Regions from separate parts of the Faecalibacterium taiwanense genome, predicted to be linked through region 2. Evidence: predicted binding sites of a transcription regulator. Region 2 holds the regulator's gene; each other region holds the start of a gene.

Region 1 (5,739 bases), 1.2 Mb from region 2:
ACACGTTGGCAGCGCTCAAGCTGGCCAAGAGCCGCGGCGTGCCGGTGCTGGCCATCGTGAATGTGGTTGGCAGCTCCATTGCACGTGCCGCAGATTATGTAATGTACACCTATGCCGGGCCGGAGATCGCGGTAGCATCCACCAAGGCGTATATGGTGCAGATGTGCGTGCTGTATCTGTTTGCACTGCGGCTGGCCTATGCGCGCGGACGGCTGAGCGAGGCAGAGACCCGCCGCTTTACGGCCCAGCTGCTGCGCGCACCGGAGGTCATCAAGCCGCGCCTTGCAGATTGTGAGCAGATCAAGTACCTTGCCAGCCGCTATGTGAACACCCAGAGCTGCTTCTTCATTGGGCGCGGGTTCGACTATGCGCTCTCGCTGGAGGGCAGCCTGAAACTCAAGGAGATCAGCTATGTGCACTCGGATGCCTATGCAGCCGGTGAACTGAAACATGGTACCATCAGCCTGATCACCGATGGCGTGCCGGTGATCGCACTGGCCACCCAGAAACAGGTGTACGAAAAGACCATTTCCAATGCCAAGGAGACCCGCAGCCGCGGAGCAAGGGTGCTGCTGTTTACCACAAAGGATGCTGTGGTGCCGGAAGGCGTGGCAGATGCCGTGACCCGGCTGGATGAGTATGAGGATATCCTGATGCCGCTGCAGCTCATTGTGCCGCTGCAGCTGTTTGCCTATTATATGGCTGTTCTGCGCGGCTGTGACGTGGATAAGCCGCGCAATCTGGCCAAGAGCGTGACCGTGGAGTGACGGCATAAAACGCAGCCAGAAAGCCCTGCACGAAACAGAAATAACAAAACAGGACCCGCTCTGAATCACTGAAGTGCATTCTGTCAAGTAGACGAAAAAATAATATAAGGTTTTTGTTCGCCGTTTCCACAAGGAGACGGCGAATTTTTTGTGCAAAATCGGTATCAGGCAGCTCGGTTCATGGCACCGACATGAGCCCGCATCGGCATCTGAATGAACAGACGGTGCTGGCAACGGCGGCTGTTGCAGCAGTCAATCGTGAAGAGTGAGCGCTCTTTCTTGACATGAAAATACCCCCAGAGTACTCAGAGTTTTTGTCTCTGTCTACTCTAGGGGTAGCGTATCACATGGAATGCCGGGGCATTGTGATTTATAGATTATTTGTTTCGACAGGAGGTGCTTCCGATGCAGACGTTTCTACCGGAACATCGTCCTCCGGGTCACCGAAGCTGTCGTGGTAAGTCTGCAGCAGGTCGATCTCCTTGTTGCGCTTCAGGCCGTGGACGACCAGCTTTTTGATCACATCATAGATGACTGCAAACAGCGGCACACCTACGATCATGCCCACAAAGCCCCACAGACCGCCGAACAGCAGGATGGCGAACAGTACCCAGAAACTGGAAAGACCGGTGGTGTTGCCCAGGATCTTGGGGCCGATCACGTTTCCGTCCAGCTGCTGCAGCACCAGAACGAACAGGACGAACCACAGCGCCTTGATGGGGTTCTGAATGAGGATCAGCAGGGTGGCGGGCACGGCACCGATGAACGGGCCGAAGAAGGGGATCACATTGGTCACGCCGATGATCACGGAAACCAGAAGGGCACTGGGGAACTTGAAGATCAGGCAGCCGATATAGCACAGCACGCCGATGATGGCGGAATCCATGATCTTGCCGTTGATGAAGCCGCCGAACATCTTATCGGCGTACTTCACTTCTTCCTTGATCAGCTCTGCCCAGCGGGGCTTGAAGATGCTGTAGAGCACCAGCTTGGCCTGCTGCACAAAGCGCTTGCGGCTGGCCAGCATATACACGGCCACGATGATGCCGATGATCAGGTTCTTGGCCATGGTCACTACGTTCAGCACACCCACTGCGGCACCGCTGACGATGTTCTGCATGGAGGGCAGGAGCCGGGTCTTGATCAGATCATCGATATTGGTGCTGATGGTGGCATAAGCAGAGTTGAGCATGTCCATGATCTGCTGGTTGTTCTCAATGAACTCCACATGATTCGCCCACTGCACGAACTTTGCGAGGTTGCGCTGCGCAGTGTAGTACAGGGTGGTCACGCTGGTAATGAGCTGCGGAATGATCATCATGCACAAAGCGTAGATGAGGAGCAGGCCGAACAGGATGGTCAGCGTAACGGACAGCACATTGACCAGACCATGCATCTTTTCCGGGATGAACCGGCGCAGAAAGCTCTCGATGGTGTTGCACACAGGCTTGAGCAGGTAGGCGATGACGGCACCGTAGATGAACGGCATCAGAATGCCGGTCAGCGTGGAGATGGCATCACCAAAACCATCGAAGCGGTAGATCAGGAAAAAGAAGATGATGCTCAGGGAGATCGCTCCAAATCCTGCCAACATCCCGTAGAGATAGGGCTTGATGTGCGGCTTTTTGTCCATCATGATAGACTCCATTTCAGCCGCGGACAGCAGGAATCCCCGCGGCACTTATCAGATTTTGTTGCTCCTGCGCCAGATGTGCATTTTTTCGGCTTCCTTGATCAGGTCTTCACGGAAGTCGGGATGTGCTACGCTGATCAGAGCTTCAGCCTTTTCCCAGGTGGTCAGGCCCTTCAGGTTCACGCAGCCGTACTCGGTGCACAGGTAGTGGATGTTGGCACGGGTATCGGTGACGATGCTGCCGTTTTCCAGAGTGGGACGGATGCGGCTCTCCAGCTGGCCGGTCTTCTTATTAAAGAAGGTAGAGGACAGGCAGATAAAGCTCTTGCCGCCCTTGGAAAGGTATGCGCCCAGAACGAAGTCCAGCTGACCGCCGGCACCGGAGATGTGCTTGAGGCCTGCAGTCTCGGCGTTCACCTGACCGAACAGGTCGATGTCCACAGCGTTGTTGATGGAAATAAAGTTATCCAGTGCGGAGATGCTGCGGATATCGTTGGTGTAGTCCACGGGTGCAGACATGCACTCCGGGTTATCGTTCAGGTAATCGTACATTTTCTGGGTGCCGGCACCGAAGGCGTAGACCTGACGGCCCTTGTCCAGCTGCTTGCATGCACCGGTGATCTTGCCGGCCTTGGCGATATCCACAAAGGCATCCACATACATTTCGGTGTGCACGCCCAGATCCTTCAAATCGCTCTGTGCGATCAGGCTGCCGATGGCATTGGGCATACCGCCGATGCCCAGCTGCAGGCAGGCACCGTTGGGAATCTGCGGAACGATCAGGTTGGCAACCTTCAGATCCACTTCGGTAGCAGCACCGGGAGCGGCCATCTGGCCGATGGGCGGGTTCTCGCCTTCCACGATGCCGGTGACCTGAGAAATGTGGATGCAGTTCTCCATGCCGCCAAGGCAGCGGGGCATGTTCTTGTTGACCTCAACGATGATCTTCTTGGCTTTTTCGCACACAGCACCCAGATGAGATGCACTGGGGCCGAAGTTGAAGTAGCCGTGCTCGTCCATGGGGGTCACCTGGAACACCGCCACATCCAGCGGATCCGGGCTTTCGCGGTAGTAGCGGGGCAGCTCGGAATAACGGATGGGGGAGTAGAAGGAGAAGCCCTGTGCAATGGCCTTGCGCTCAATGCCGCCCATATGCCAGCTGTTCCATGTCATGTGTGCAGCGGGATCGTCGATCTGGAAGATCGCGGGCACCCACATCAGGATGCCGCCGCGGAAGTTGACACCTTCCAGCTCAGGCAGACGCTTTGCGATCTCGGCATCCACCGCCACAGGGGTGTTCACAGCCCAGCCGTAATCCACCCAGTCACCGCTTTTGACCAGTGCGGCAGCCTGAGCGGCGGTCATTTTCTTCTGAGCATACAGTTCCGTAAAATCCATTATAAACCATCCTCTCCTATAATAACATAAAGGAATTGTAAATTTATCATTTACTCTTCCTGCACGGACAAATCTTTGCAGGATGTTTACCACCTGTTGGCAATTTGAACACAGCTCTGACACAGGCGGATGATATCCTGATAACCAGCAGAAGGCAGCTGTCGGACAGGGCAGCAGATCTGCACAACTTAGTTATAACATTAACAATGTGTAGAATCAATAGTTTATCGAGAAAATTTTGACCGACTGGCAATATGGACAAAATTCGCGGAGTTTTTGGACGATTGTTTGGTGCTGAAAAACCAAAATCTTTGCAAAAGGACTTGATAAAATTTTGACGATATGGTTTACTTATAGCGTAGCAAGCAGCTGCGATGCAACACGACATTGATTGTTTAAATTTTAACGATAAAACGTACAGCTTGCACAAAAATCTTGCACCCAAGACTGGAAAGTGCTATCATGGCAGAACCAAAACGCGCTTTTCACAGCGCTCAAGGAGGACACCAGACGATGGCAACAGCAGTTTATCCCGGTTCGTTCGATCCGGTCACAAAAGGGCATCTCGATATCATCAAGCGCGCAGCAAAGATCAACGATCATCTGATCGTGGCGGTGCTCAACAACAGCGCAAAGAATCCGCTGTTCACCGTGGAGGAACGCGTGGAGCTTCTAAAGGAATGCTGCAAAGGCATCCAGAATGTTTCGGTGGAGAGCTTCGACGGCCTGACCGTGGAGTTCGCCAAGAAACGGCACGCTTCGGTGATGGTGCGGGGCCTGCGGGCGGTGACGGATTTTGAAAACGAGATCCAGCTTGCGCAGACCAATCATGCACTGATGCCCGGCATCGAGACCATGTTTCTGGCAACGAGCATCAAGTGGAGCTACCTTTCTTCCACCATTGTAAAAGAGGCAGCTTACTACGGCAGCGACATCGGTAAGTTCGTCACACCCAATGTGGAAAAGGCGGTCAACGAAAAGTATGCGCTGATCCGGCAGAAAAAAGACCCCGAGACCTAATTTGTAAAAGCGCTTACGGGCGTTTTGATAAAAATGGCTTACGAAAAGTAACACATACACAATTCAGGAGGCTATTCACATGAAAAAGATCGTTATCGCATCTGCATGCCGTACCGCTATTGGCAAGTTCGGCGGCACTCTGGCAAACGTTCCCGCAGTTGAGCTGGGCTCCATTGTCATCAAGGAAGCCCTGAACCGTGCAAACGTCGCACCTGAGCAGGTCGATCATGTCTACATGGGCTGTGTCATTCAGGCTGGTCTGGGCCAGAACGTTGCACGTCAGGCTGCTCTGAAGGCTGGTCTGCCCATCGAGACCCCGGCTGTCACCGTCAACGTGGTGTGTGGCTCCGGTCTGAACTGCGTCAATATGGCTGCTCAGATGATCGAGGCTGGCGATGCTGATATCGTGGTCGCAGGCGGCATGGAGAACATGGACATGGCTCCCTTCGCACTGCAGAAGGCTCGTTACGGCTACCGCATGGGCGCTCCTATGGGCAAGAGCGAGATCGTGGATACCATGGTCAACGATGCTCTGTGGGATGCCTGCGGCTTCAACAAGCACATGGGCATGACCGCTGAGAATGTCTGCACCAACGAGACTTATCAGAAGAAGTACGGCTACAGCCCCATCACCCGTGAGATGCTGGACGAGTTCTCATACAACAGCCAGCTGAAGGCTGACAAGGCCATCAAGGACGGCGCTTTCAAGGACGAGATCGTTCCCGTTGTGATCAAGGGCAAGAAGGGCGACACCGTGTTCGATACTGATGAAGGCCCCCGTCTGAGCGCTCCTGAAGTGCTGGCAAAGCTGAAGCCCGCTTTCACCAAGGACGGCATCGTGACCGCCGGCAACTCTTCCGCCATCAATGACGGTGCTGCTGCTCTGGTCATCATGAGCGAGGAGAAGGCTAAGGAGCTGGG
Region 2 (5,739 bases):
AAGGGCACCTGCGGCCTTTTTCGGCTCGGTGACCACCGGCATCAGCAGGTGGGGAATACCGTTGTACTCGGCCAGCTCCACCACCTTGGGGTCGATCAGCAGCAGCTTCACGTCCTCCGGGCTGGAGCGGAACAGCAGGCTCATGATGATGCTGTTCACGCACACGGATTTACCGCTGCCGGTGCTGCCTGCAATGAGCAGATGGGGCATCTTGCACAGGTCTGCCACCTGTGCCACACCGGCAATGTCCTTGCCAAGCGCAATGCCCAGAGGTGAGGTCATGCGCAAAAAGCTCTGGCTCTCGAACACGCTGCGGATATACACCGGGGTCTTTTTGTGGTTGGGCACCTCAATGCCCACGGCAGGCTTGCCGGGGATGGGTGCTTCCATACGCACATCTGCCACCGCAAGGTTCAGGGCGATATCGTCTGCCAGCGAGGTGATGCGGCTGATCTTGACACCCGCCATGGGCTGCACTTCGTACCGGGTGACGGAGGGTCCACGGGAGATATCCAGCACACGGGTGCGCACGCCAAAGCTTTCCAGCGTATCCACCAGCTTCTGGGCGTTGGCTTTCAGCTCTTCCTGCGCGCCGGGGTCGGTCTCGTCCTGCGATTTTTCAAACAGCTCAATGGGCGGATACTGGTACTGATAAGTATCCACCGGTTCGGTCTCGTCCACAGGGGCCGCTGCCGCGGCCTGCTCGGAAGCAGCAGGCTTTTCCATTGCCGCTGCCACCAGCGTGCTGATATCCTTTTCCTCCACCGGTTCGCTGGTAATGCTGATCCAGCCGTCCTCGTCGGGTGTGCCGCGCATGGCAACGGCGTTTTCGGCGCTCACCCGGGCGGGTGCCGCCGGGACTGCGGGCTGGATGGGCACGGCGGGCATCTCCGGCGTGACTGCCGCTGCCGGGCTTTCCGGCTGGGCCGTCGGCATTGCCGGGGTCATGACCGGAGTATCAAAACTTTCCGCTGCCGCAGGCTGCACCGGCTGTGCAGCCTTTGCAAAGAAATCGGATGCATCGGTCTCCACTGCGTCCTGTACGATGGGCTGCGGGGCAGGTCTGGGGGCCGGGCGCAGCGGGTTCTGCCCAAAGGTGCCGCCCGGGCCCACGATGAGCGGCTCGATGGGTTCGCTGCCGCCCTCCTTCACCTCAGTGTGGTCGGGGCCAAGGTCTACGTCAAAGGAAGCCCGGGGCCGGGATACCCGTACCTGCACCGGCGTGATGGCCGGGGCGGCAGGCTCCGGCTGGGCAAGCGGCTGGCCGGAAGTATCTGCGGGCGGCTCCGGCTGCGGGGCGGCCTCCGGCTCCTCCGCCTCCATCTCTTCGGTCACCTTGTGGCCCCAGTGGCGGATGCCGTTCAGCCAGTCCGGCACACCGATGCGGAAAGCCGGAGTTTCCATCTCCTCTTCGGCATCTTCCTCATCCCGGTATTCATCTTCTGCTTCGTCGTAGTCTTCCTCAGCCTCGGCTTCTGCCGCGCGGGCAGCGGCACGTTCAGCGCGGCGGGCTGCGCTCTGCTGCGCCATGGCCGCACCCTTTGCGTGCACGCCGCCAAACGCAGCGCACAGCCATTGCCACACCTCTGCCGGGGTCAGATCAAAAATGTACAGGCTGACACACAGTGCCAGCACGATCATGATAAGGGTTGCCGCAGGCCGTCCGCACAGCAGCAGCAGGCTGCCGCCCAGCAGTGCGCCCAACGCACCGCCGCCGATCCATGCATTCACGCCGTTTGCGTAGCAGGCAGCTGTCATCTGGAATGCCGACATGCCCTGCGGCTGGATATCGGAAAAAACGATCACCGTGCCGCAGGCAAACACCAGCCCAAGAACCAGCTTGAAGATCTTGGGCAGAAGGTCTTCGCCCCGGGTATACTGCACAGCGAGGCAGCACACTGCCGCGCCCAGTACAAAGCTGCCGCAGCCAAAAAGTCCGAACAGCACATCGTGCAGGGCCTTCCATGCCGAATCTCCCTCCACAAAGGCCAGCACCACCAGCAAAAGGCCTGCAAACAGGGTGCCAAGCCCTGCCGGGAGCCGCTGTTCTGCGCGCTTTTTGCGCGATGCTGCGCGCCGTGTTGTCGTTTTACGTTTTTTTGTTGCCATGTTTCTTTGTTCCCCGCGTTTGTAGTAGACACACTATTTGATTTTATTATTGTACCACGCAGGGAAGAAAATGGCAAACCTATTGTTGTACAAAATCGGCCTTCATTTGCGTTCAATCTCTTTATACAGCCACGCCAGCGCATCCGAAAGTCCGCCCAGCTCGTCGATGAGCTTTTCCTTCACGGCCCGGCGTCCATCCAGCACGGTGCCCATGTCCATCACCAGCTCGCCGGTGTGGAGCATCAGGTCGGTGTAGCGTTTTTCGGTCATGCCGCTGTGGGCCGCTACGAAGCCGGTGATGCGCTGCTGCATCTGCTCAAAGCTGCGCATGGTCTGCGGCACCCCCAGAATGACGCCGGAATGCCGCACCGGGTGCACGGTCATGGTGGCTGTGGGCACGATGAAGCTGCGCCGGGCGCTGACGGCAAGTGGGATACCGATGGAGTGCCCGCCGCCCAGCACAAGCGTTGCACTGGGTTTGGACACGCTGGCGATCAGCTCCGCCAGCGCAAGGCCTGCTTCCACATCCCCGCCTACCGTGTTCAGCAGCACCAGCAGGCCCTCGATGCGAGGATCTTCCTGCGCGGCCACCAGCTGCGGGATGACATGCTCATACTTCGTGGTCTTCTGGCCCTGCGGCGCTTCCGAATGGCCTTCGATCTGGCCGATGACGGTCAGGCAGTGGATCACATGCTCCCCGCGGGCCAGCGTGACCGTGCCCAAATCCTCGATCTCTTCTTTTTCCAGCCGACGCGCGTCGGTCAGCTGCGTTTCATCGTTCATATGCTTTCCTCCTGCGTTTTCTGTCAGCATTCCCCAGCCTGTGCCGGGCTATGCAGACCCGCTGCAGCAAAAAAGCGGTAACATTTCATAAAAATTTTTTGAGAATGATTTGACATTCTCCATCGGTGCAGTATACTTTAAATAATTGACTGTAATATCTGCAATATGAACCCGTAAACGGATCGGGGTTTCTTTGTGCCGCATCTGTAAAGCAGGCAGCTGCGGCAAGTACTGCGATAGAGCGAAAGGAGAAAGTATTCTATGAACACTCCTGCAAGGGCTTCGCTTCCCGTTATCAAGCGTCTTCCCAAATATTACCGCTATCTGTGCTCTCTGCAGGCGGACGGCATCAACAGCATTTCTTCCCGCGAGCTGGCTGCTCAGATGGGCACCACCGCTTCGCAGGTACGGCAGGACTTCAACTGCATCGGCGATGTGAATGGCCGGCAGGGCATTGGCTACTCGGTGGAAAACCTGCTCTCCATTCTGGAAGGCCTGCTGTTCGGCAACGGCGACCGCCTGCCCACCATCCTGATCGGCTGCGGCCGTCTGGGCAAGGCAGTGAGCCGCTTTATCACCACCGACACCAACGGCTACCGCCTGATCGCCGCCTTTGATGTGGCACAGAGCGAGGTGGGCAAGGAGATCAGCGGCATCCAGATCCGCCATATCGACGAGCTGGAGTCTTTCTGTGCCGAGCATCACCCCAAGGTCGCAGTGCTCTGTGTGCCCCGCGACGGTGCGGAACAGGTCAGCGGCCGTCTGGTGGATCTGGGCATCGAGGGCTTCTGGAACTTCTCCCACTATGACCTCTCTGTGCCGTATCCCGATGTGGTGGTGGAGAACGTCCATCTGGGCGACAGCCTGATGAGCCTTGGCTACCGCCTGCGCAATCAGGACTGAACGTACCTATTGTAAGTAATAAGAGAACCCTCTCAGTCAAAGCCTGAGATGCCGCTGAACCCTCTCAGTCTCGCATACGCTCGACAGCTCCCCCGAAAGGGGAGCTTTATGAGTGGGGACGGGAAAGTTTCTGCTTCTCCGGCGAAGGACAGCCTGCCCGGAAGATGCAGAAAAGCTCCCCCATCGGGGGAGCTGGCAAAGCCGTCAGGCTTTGGCTGAGAGGGTTCTTTCTGTAAGGAGAGTTTTTCAAATGGCAAAACTGTATTTCCGTTACGGCGCGATGAACAGCGGCAAGAGCACCGCCCTGATGCAGGTAGCCCACAACTACGAAGAACAGGGGATGCGGGTGCTGATCCTCAAGCCACAGGTGGACACCAAGGGCGGCGGTGAGCTGGTGAGCCGTCTGGGCGTGCGCCGCAAGGCTGATCTGCTGATCCCGCCGGAGACGGACGTGTTCGAGGCCGTGCGCACGGCCAACGCTGACGGTGCGCCGCTGGCCTGCGTGCTGTGCGACGAGAGCCAGTTTTTCACTGCGCAGCAGGCAGAACAGCTGTTCATGGTCACGGTGGATTTGAACATTCCGGTGATCTGCTACGGCCTGCGGGCAGATTTTTCGCTCAAGGGCTTTCCCGGCTCTACCCGCCTGCTGGAGCTGGCCCACACCATCGAGGAGATGAAGACTATCTGCACCTGCGGCCGCAAGGCCATCTGCAACTGCCGCAGGGTGAACGGCAGATTCGTCTTTGAGGGCGAGCAGGTGGCCATCGATTTGGAAAACGATGTGCAGTACGTGAGCATGTGCCCCCAGTGCTATTTCAAGGCAAAGCGCGCGTTCTACGCCGAAAAAGCTGCTTCGCGGGTCGAATAAGCTTGTATACAAGGCTGCTGTGTCCAACGACACGGCAGCCTTTCTTTTTTATTCCCGGCCCACAGGCGCAGTCCACGCAGCAGCGCAAAATATGTTGCTGTCGGTGCTTCTTCACCTCCCAAAAGGGCGAAAAAGCACCGATTTCCATGCCCGAAGACCGGTGCCGGATGCCCGCCGCAAACAATTGATATATCAGAGTGAACATTTTTTGCGCTATTGATATATCAGTTCAAAGACTCCCATCCGGGCTTTTTAAGCTGGTGTTCGTCCACAATGTATGCAACGCTTCCACGTTCTGAAACGGAATGTTTACAAAATTATTGCAAAATTCGACGTTCCCCCTATGATGCATCCCAGTTTTCTATGCAAAATGGCGAAGTATACATGTTGCACAGTTTTTCGAGCCAAGTTTATTCATTTCAGCAAAGGCGTCAATTCTCGCGCGAAAACAAGAGCAATATTTGTACGTTTTTTGTTTAGATATCTGCAATTTGCGTCTTTCTTTTTGGTTGTTGTTTTGTTATCATAATTGTATACAACGGGGTATGTGCAGAACCCCGTGCGAGATGATGTTTTCTGTATTTAGGAGGAGAACGAAAATGAGCAAGGCAATTTCTCGTCGTGATTTCATGAAGGTCACCGGCGCTGTGGGCGCTGCCGGCCTTCTGGCTGCCTGCGGCGGCAACTCTGCCGCATCCAGCTCTGCTGCTTCCACCGCTTCTTCCGCTCCCGCTGCTTCTGCAGACGAGAGCCTGGCACTGTCTGACGGCCCTGTTTCCATGACCATCAGCTGGTGGGGCGGCGACAGCCGTCACGAGGCTTACCAGAACGCCATCAAGGAGTTCCAGGCTGAGCACACCAACATCACCATCGAACCCACCTTCGCCGCATGGTCCGGCTGGGAAGAGAAGATGGCAGCTGCCTTCATCGCTGGCAACGCACAGGATGTGTGCCAGGTGAACTGGAACTGGCTGTACAACTACTCTGCCGACGGCAGCAAGTTCGTGGACCTGAACACTGTTTCCAAGTTCCTGGATCTGACCCAGTGGGATGACGCTGCCATGGACGCCTGCTAC
Region 3 (5,739 bases), 520 kb from region 2:
GTGCGCCGGAGCAGAGCATTCATTTCCTTGGTAATGCCTTCGCTGTCACCATTCCAGACTGCATCAAACAAAGCATTTCGATTCCACTTCTTCGTACTGTCATCGAACCATTGATGATTTGTTGATCCCAGTTATATTTCTCGCAGATAAAGTCAGCTGCCTGATTCTTCATTTTCATAACCATTTCAGGATGGTCACAAGCCTCTTGCAGTTTTTCTCGCAAGTCCTCTACATCTGACTTTTTGAAAATCAATGCCTTATCTTCCACAACCTCTGCGCATTCCGGAATATCGGAAACCAGACAGCAATTGCCGTAGCTCATTGCCTCCAGTAGACTTAATGGCATTCCTTCCAGATCAGACGGCAGCGTGTAAATGTAAGCATTGCTGTATAGTTCATCCAACATTGCTCCCTGCACAAACCCGGTAAATAGAATCCGATCGTCACCCTTCGCCAGTTCTTTCAATTCCTCCATAAAGGAATCCGTATCGCTGGAGCCACCTGCAATGACCAGTTTTTTCTGTCTTAACATTCTTGAATGCCTCAACCAGATATCGAATCCCCTTCTCCGGCACCAGACGCCCGAGGAACAATATGTAGGAATCTTTTTCCAGTCCAAAATGATCTGTGATCAGCTTTGCTTCCCGAATCTGCGGCCTATTCACGCCATTAGGGATAAAGTGTGTTTCTCTTCCATAAGTTTCCTTAAAATAGTCCTGCACTCCTTTGCTCAGAACAATGACCTCGTCCGCATATTTCGCAGCATTTTTTTCACCCTGCCGGATAAATTTTGATCCAACGCCAAATTTCCATTTTTCGCGGGCCCAGTCCAAACCGTGAATAGTGCAGATTACACGCTTGCCAAAAAGTTTTGGTATCCAACAGAAAAAGGCAGGACCTTCTGCATGGATATGCACCACATCGTATTTTCCAAATGCACTATAAAGTGCCGCAAATGCGGAGGAGCTGACTGCAGCAAGTCCGCGTCGTTCAATGGTCGGAACAAACTTCTGACGGATTCCCTCGTACTCCGTTTTACCAGCATCGTCATATTCTGCACCACTCACATGATGGCCTGCTCTGTTGTAGCAGGTCACGTCACAACCATTCTGTACCATTCGGGTGCAGAGCTCTTTGACAACGATTTCTACTCCGCCTTCTCTCGATAATCGCTTCTGTCCGAACATCGCAATCGCAAGTTTCTTACTCATAAATCTTTCCCACAATCCCACTCAATTTCTTCATCAATATCTCGGTCAACACAAAGAGCGGATAGGCTCGTGCACCTGTCCGCTGGCTGTCACCCCACCCTCATGGTCGAGATTTCTTCCTGTGCGGCATTTCTGCCGCTCAGAAAGATCATTCGTTCATTCTTCGGGTAAGAAAATATGAACTTCGGGTCGCGGAGCCTTTCGTTCTCTGCCGTACCCTTGTCCCTATTATGACAGCCGCGTATTATATCTCTAGCCCCGCGCCGTTCAATGGTCGGAACAGACTTCTGACGGATTCCCTCGTACTCCGTTTTACCAGCATCGTCATATTCCGCACCGCTCACATGATGGCCTGCTCTGTTGTAGCATGTCACCTGACAGCCCTGCTGCGCCATCCGTGTGCACAGCTCTTTTACCACGATCTCCACGCCGCCCTCTCTCGACCACCTTTTGTGGCCAAAAACAGCAAGCCTCAATTTCTCTTTCATTTTCCCTTTCCTGTCGCTTTCCCCATTTAGGGATCTCATCCCCATACCGTGCCAAACTCCGGCCCGGTTTCCTTTACATCAGAAAAAGCCCGGACGCATTTACGCCCAGGTTTTTGACTGATTTACGCCGCAATTCATTGACATTTTATTTCCAGAATCATCAATATCAATTTCGTAAATGTATTTATTGACACTAAAAATATTTTACCATTTTTTCCTCTGGGGTACAATACTTTGCAGCTGTATCATTGCCTGCATCATGGCTAAGATTTCCGTACTTTATTCCGTCTTTTTGTTGCAACCTATTCATTTTAGAAAGGAACTCGTTCCATTGCTTTTTTGTAGCAAAAAAACACCCTTCTTCTCACGGAAACCCGCAAAAGGAAGGGTGTTGAACTCGTTATCCTGTTGTCGTACCAATCACAGCATGTTCGTATCAGCAAAGCCAATACTAGTTGTCCTTCAGCACGGCATCTCAAGCACTTTTGAGCGTAGAGCTGTGATTAGCAGTTCTCAGCGAAGTACTTAATGGTACGGACCATCTGAGAGGTGTAGGAGTTCTCGTTGTCGTACCAAGACACGACCTGAACCTGATAGGTGTCGTCGTCGATCTTAGCGACCATGGTCTGGGTAGCATCGAACAGAGAGCCGTAACGCATGCCGATGACATCGGAAGAAACGATCTGATCCTCGTTGTAGCCGAAGGACTCAGAAGTAGCAGCCTTCATAGCAGCATTGATGGACTCCTTGGTGACGTCCTTGCCCTTGACGACAGCAACCAGAATGGTGGTAGAACCGGTGGGAACAGGCACACGCTGAGCAGAACCGATCAGCTTGCCGTTCAGCTCGGGGATGACCAGGCCGATAGCCTTAGCAGCGCCGGTGGTGTTGGGAACGATGTTCTGTGCGCCAGCACGAGCACGGCGCAGATCGCCCTTGCGCTGAGGACCATCCAGGATCATCTGGTCGCCGGTGTAAGCATGAACAGTGGTCATGATGCCGGAGACGATGGGGTAGGTCTTGTTCAGGGTGTTAGCCATGGGAGCCAGGCAGTTGGTGGTGCAGGAAGCAGCAGAAATGACCTGATCCTCAGCGGTCAGGGTCTTCTCGTTGACGGAGAAGACAATGGTCTTCAGATCGTTGCCTGCGGGAGCAGAGATAACGACCTTCTTTGCGCCAGCCTGAATGTGAGCCATGCTCTTCTCCTTGCTGGTGTAGAAGCCGGTGCACTCCAGAACGACATCAACGTTCAGTTCGCCCCAGGGAGCGTCCTTTGCGTCCTTAACAGCGTAGATCTTGATCTCCTTGCCGTCAACAATGATGGAGTCCTCGGTAGCCTCGACGGTGTGCTTGCCCTCGCCGATCTTGCCGCAGAAAGAACCCTGAGCAGTATCGTACTTCAGCAGGTGAGCCAGCATCTTGGGGCTGGTCAGGTCGTTGATTGCGACGACCTCGTAACCCTCAGCATCAAACATCTGACGGAAAGCCAGACGACCAATACGACCGAAACCATTGATAGCAACTCTAACAGCCATGTTAATAGTACCTCCTAATTATTTTACCCATAATCGGATAAATCACGGTATCTTTATTTTAGACCAAAACGCAGAAAGTTTCAAGTGTCTGCCAAAAAATTAACAAGACATTCACTGCATTTTTTGCTTTTGTACGATTTTAATTCCTTTCATTCCCTGCTTTTCGGCAATTGCGCCAACAGAGTGCCAACATTTTTGTCAGCTCTCCCCGTTCAAGCAGGCTGCAACGCACGCTCCGCCAATGCCGCCCACGCAGCAAAGGCCCAGTCCGGCAAAGATCTCCGGCCAGACAGCCGGTGCGGCCCAGCTCAGGCCGCTCATCAAAACCAGTACATAGGGCAGCTGCCAGCACAGGCAAAGTGCAAATGCGGCAAGCCCGGCTGCGCACAGTGTTTTGCCATTGCCCGGCTGCGGGACATGCAGTGCCCGGGCCAGCGCTGCCAAAAACACCAGTGCCGCAAGCGCCTGCCACACCGCCGCTGTAGGGATCACGCGGTGCCAGCTGGAGCTGTTCTCCATAAAGCGCAGCAGCACGTTCCAGTAGAACAGCAGACTGCCCGCCACGGCCAGATACAGCCCACCAAAGGGCTTTTTCCACTCGTTGGGGCTGAGCCAGCAGCGGCCCATGGTGCTGAGCCACGCGGAGCACAGGCATTCCAGAATGCACCGCACAAAGCCGCCCAGACCGGAAGCTGCGCCCAGCGCGATCTGTGCACCCGCTGCGGCCAGAAAACATACTGCACCGACAAAAGCCAGAATACCGGCCAGCGGCCTGCGGCTACGCACCGCTTCCGAGTGGGAAGGCTGTGTACGGCCCACAAGCACTGCAGCCAGCACCACGATACCCAGTGCCAGATAGCGCCACCACACCGAGCCGACCACGCACAGACCGGTGACGGCATCGGTGCCAAAGGCAAGGTCTGCCGCGCGCAGCACGCCCAGCAGAATGCTCAGGATAAAAACGAACAAAACAGAAGGATTCATCAGCGTTCCTCGATCGGCTTATATTTCTGGCGCACGCCCAGATACTTGTAAGCGGGACGAATGATACGGTTGGCGAATACCACCTCTTCCACGCGGTGTGCACACCAGCCGGGCACACGGGCAATGGCGAACAGCGGGGTGTAGATATCCTCAGAGATGCCCAGCATGTTGTAGATCAGGCCGCTGAACAGGTCCACGTTGGCGCACACCGGCTTGGTGCTGCCCTTTTCCTCGGCAAAGATGCCGGGGGCCAGCCGTTCGATGCTGCACAGCATATTATACTCTTCCTCAAAGCCTTTGTCGTAGGCCAGATGGCGGGCGCGCTGCTTCAGGACCACCTCACGAGGGTCGCTGATGGTGTACACCGCGTGGCCCATGCCGTAGATCAGGCCGGAGCCATCGCCCGCCTGCTTGCGCAGGATGCGGCGCAGATACTCGCGCACCTCATCGTCGTCCTCGGGGTTTTCCACATGCTTGAGGATATCCTTCAGCTGACGGTTCACCATCAGGTTGGCACCGCCGTGCTTGGGGCCCTTCAGTGCACCGATGGCCGCCGCGATTGCGGAGTAGGTATCGGTGCCGGAGGAGGACAACACACGGGTGGTAAAGGTGGAGCAGTTGCCGCCGCCGTGGTCGGCGTGCACCAGCAGGCACATATCCAGCAGCTTTGCTTCCTCGTGGGTGAACTTCTGGTCCGGACGGTAGGTGCTGAGGATGTGCTCTGCCGTGCTCTGGCCGGGCTTGGGCAGGTGGAAGAACATGCTCTGCTTATCGTAGTAGCGGCGCTTCATCTGGTAAGCGTTCACCATCATGGTGGGCATGCTGGCGATCAGATTGATGCTCTGGCTCAGGATGTTCTCCAGACTCAGATCCTCGGCGTGCTCATCATAAGAGTAAAGGCCCAGCACGCAGCGCTGCAGCTTATTCATGATATTGGGCGAGGGGGCGTTCATGGTGTCCATGAAGCCTTCCGGCAGGGCGCGGTGCTCTGCCAGGATCTCACAGAAATCGTCCAGCTGCTCCTGGTTGGGCAGACTGCCGAACAGCAGCAGCCAGATCACCTCTTCAAACACAAAGCGGTCATTGCGGTAGGCCTCGTCCACGATCTCGTTGATGTTCACACCGCGGTAGATCAGCTTGCCAGGAGTGGGGATCACATGGCCTTCCTGATCCTTTTTATAGCCCACAACGTCGCAGACGTTGGTCAGGCCGGCCAACACACCGGTGCCATCCGGGTTGCGCAGGCCGCGCTTGACCCCCAGACGTTCGCTCGTCTCCGGATCGATGTAGTTGTTGGCAACATATTCCTCACACAAAGTCCGCATCGTGTTCGGGTCCAGCGTTGCCACCTCCGAATGTGCAAAATTCATAAGGGGAATTCTCCTTTCATCCTATTTATATACTTTCCCGCCCACCCTCAATGATGGGTATAATTCTATATTATCGCTTTTGACGAGTAAATTCAAGCATTAACTGCACCGTTCAGCGCTCAAAAAGTCGGTTTGGTGCTTTTTTGCGCTT

The links. Region 2 encodes Rex, which represses fermentation and respiration genes when NADH is low (regulators of the CRP and FNR family bind a similar motif). Its sites were predicted from a motif close to ATTGTTAANNNNTTAACAAT; they were not measured.
Region 1: PXT33_RS07015 (butyryl-CoA:acetate CoA-transferase) is a predicted target of Rex. The motif match lies at 3,987-4,006, and genes of this name have one in related genera.
Region 3: gap (type I glyceraldehyde-3-phosphate dehydrogenase) is a predicted target of Rex. The motif match lies at 3,322-3,341, and genes of this name have one in related genera.

The regions. Positions count from the first base shown of each region.
Region 1 covers NZ_CP155552.1:1,382,053-1,387,791, forward strand. The annotation lists gene glmS (glutamine--fructose-6-phosphate transaminase (isomerizing)) at 1-767, shown strand, start outside; gene PXT33_RS07010 (AI-2E family transporter) at 1,138-2,403, opposite strand; gene PXT33_RS07015 (butyryl-CoA:acetate CoA-transferase) at 2,452-3,798, opposite strand; gene coaD (pantetheine-phosphate adenylyltransferase) at 4,312-4,818, shown strand; gene PXT33_RS07025 (acetyl-CoA C-acetyltransferase) at 4,898-5,739, shown strand, end outside.
Region 2 covers NZ_CP155552.1:2,568,061-2,573,799, forward strand. The annotation lists gene PXT33_RS12710 (DNA translocase FtsK) at 1-2,109, opposite strand, end outside; gene PXT33_RS12715 (ClpP family protease) at 2,212-2,922, opposite strand; gene PXT33_RS12720 (redox-sensing transcriptional repressor Rex) at 3,154-3,795, shown strand; gene PXT33_RS12725 (thymidine kinase) at 4,046-4,663, shown strand; gene PXT33_RS12730 (ABC transporter substrate-binding protein) at 5,263-5,739, shown strand, end outside.
Region 3 covers NZ_CP155552.1:2,051,775-2,057,513, forward strand. The annotation lists gene PXT33_RS10145 (glycosyltransferase family 4 protein) at 20-532, opposite strand; gene PXT33_RS10150 (glycosyltransferase family 4 protein) at 444-1,211, opposite strand; gene PXT33_RS10155 (hypothetical protein) at 1,301-1,699, opposite strand; gene gap (type I glyceraldehyde-3-phosphate dehydrogenase) at 2,203-3,234, opposite strand; gene PXT33_RS10165 (hypothetical protein) at 3,433-4,218, opposite strand; gene PXT33_RS10170 (citrate synthase) at 4,218-5,588, opposite strand.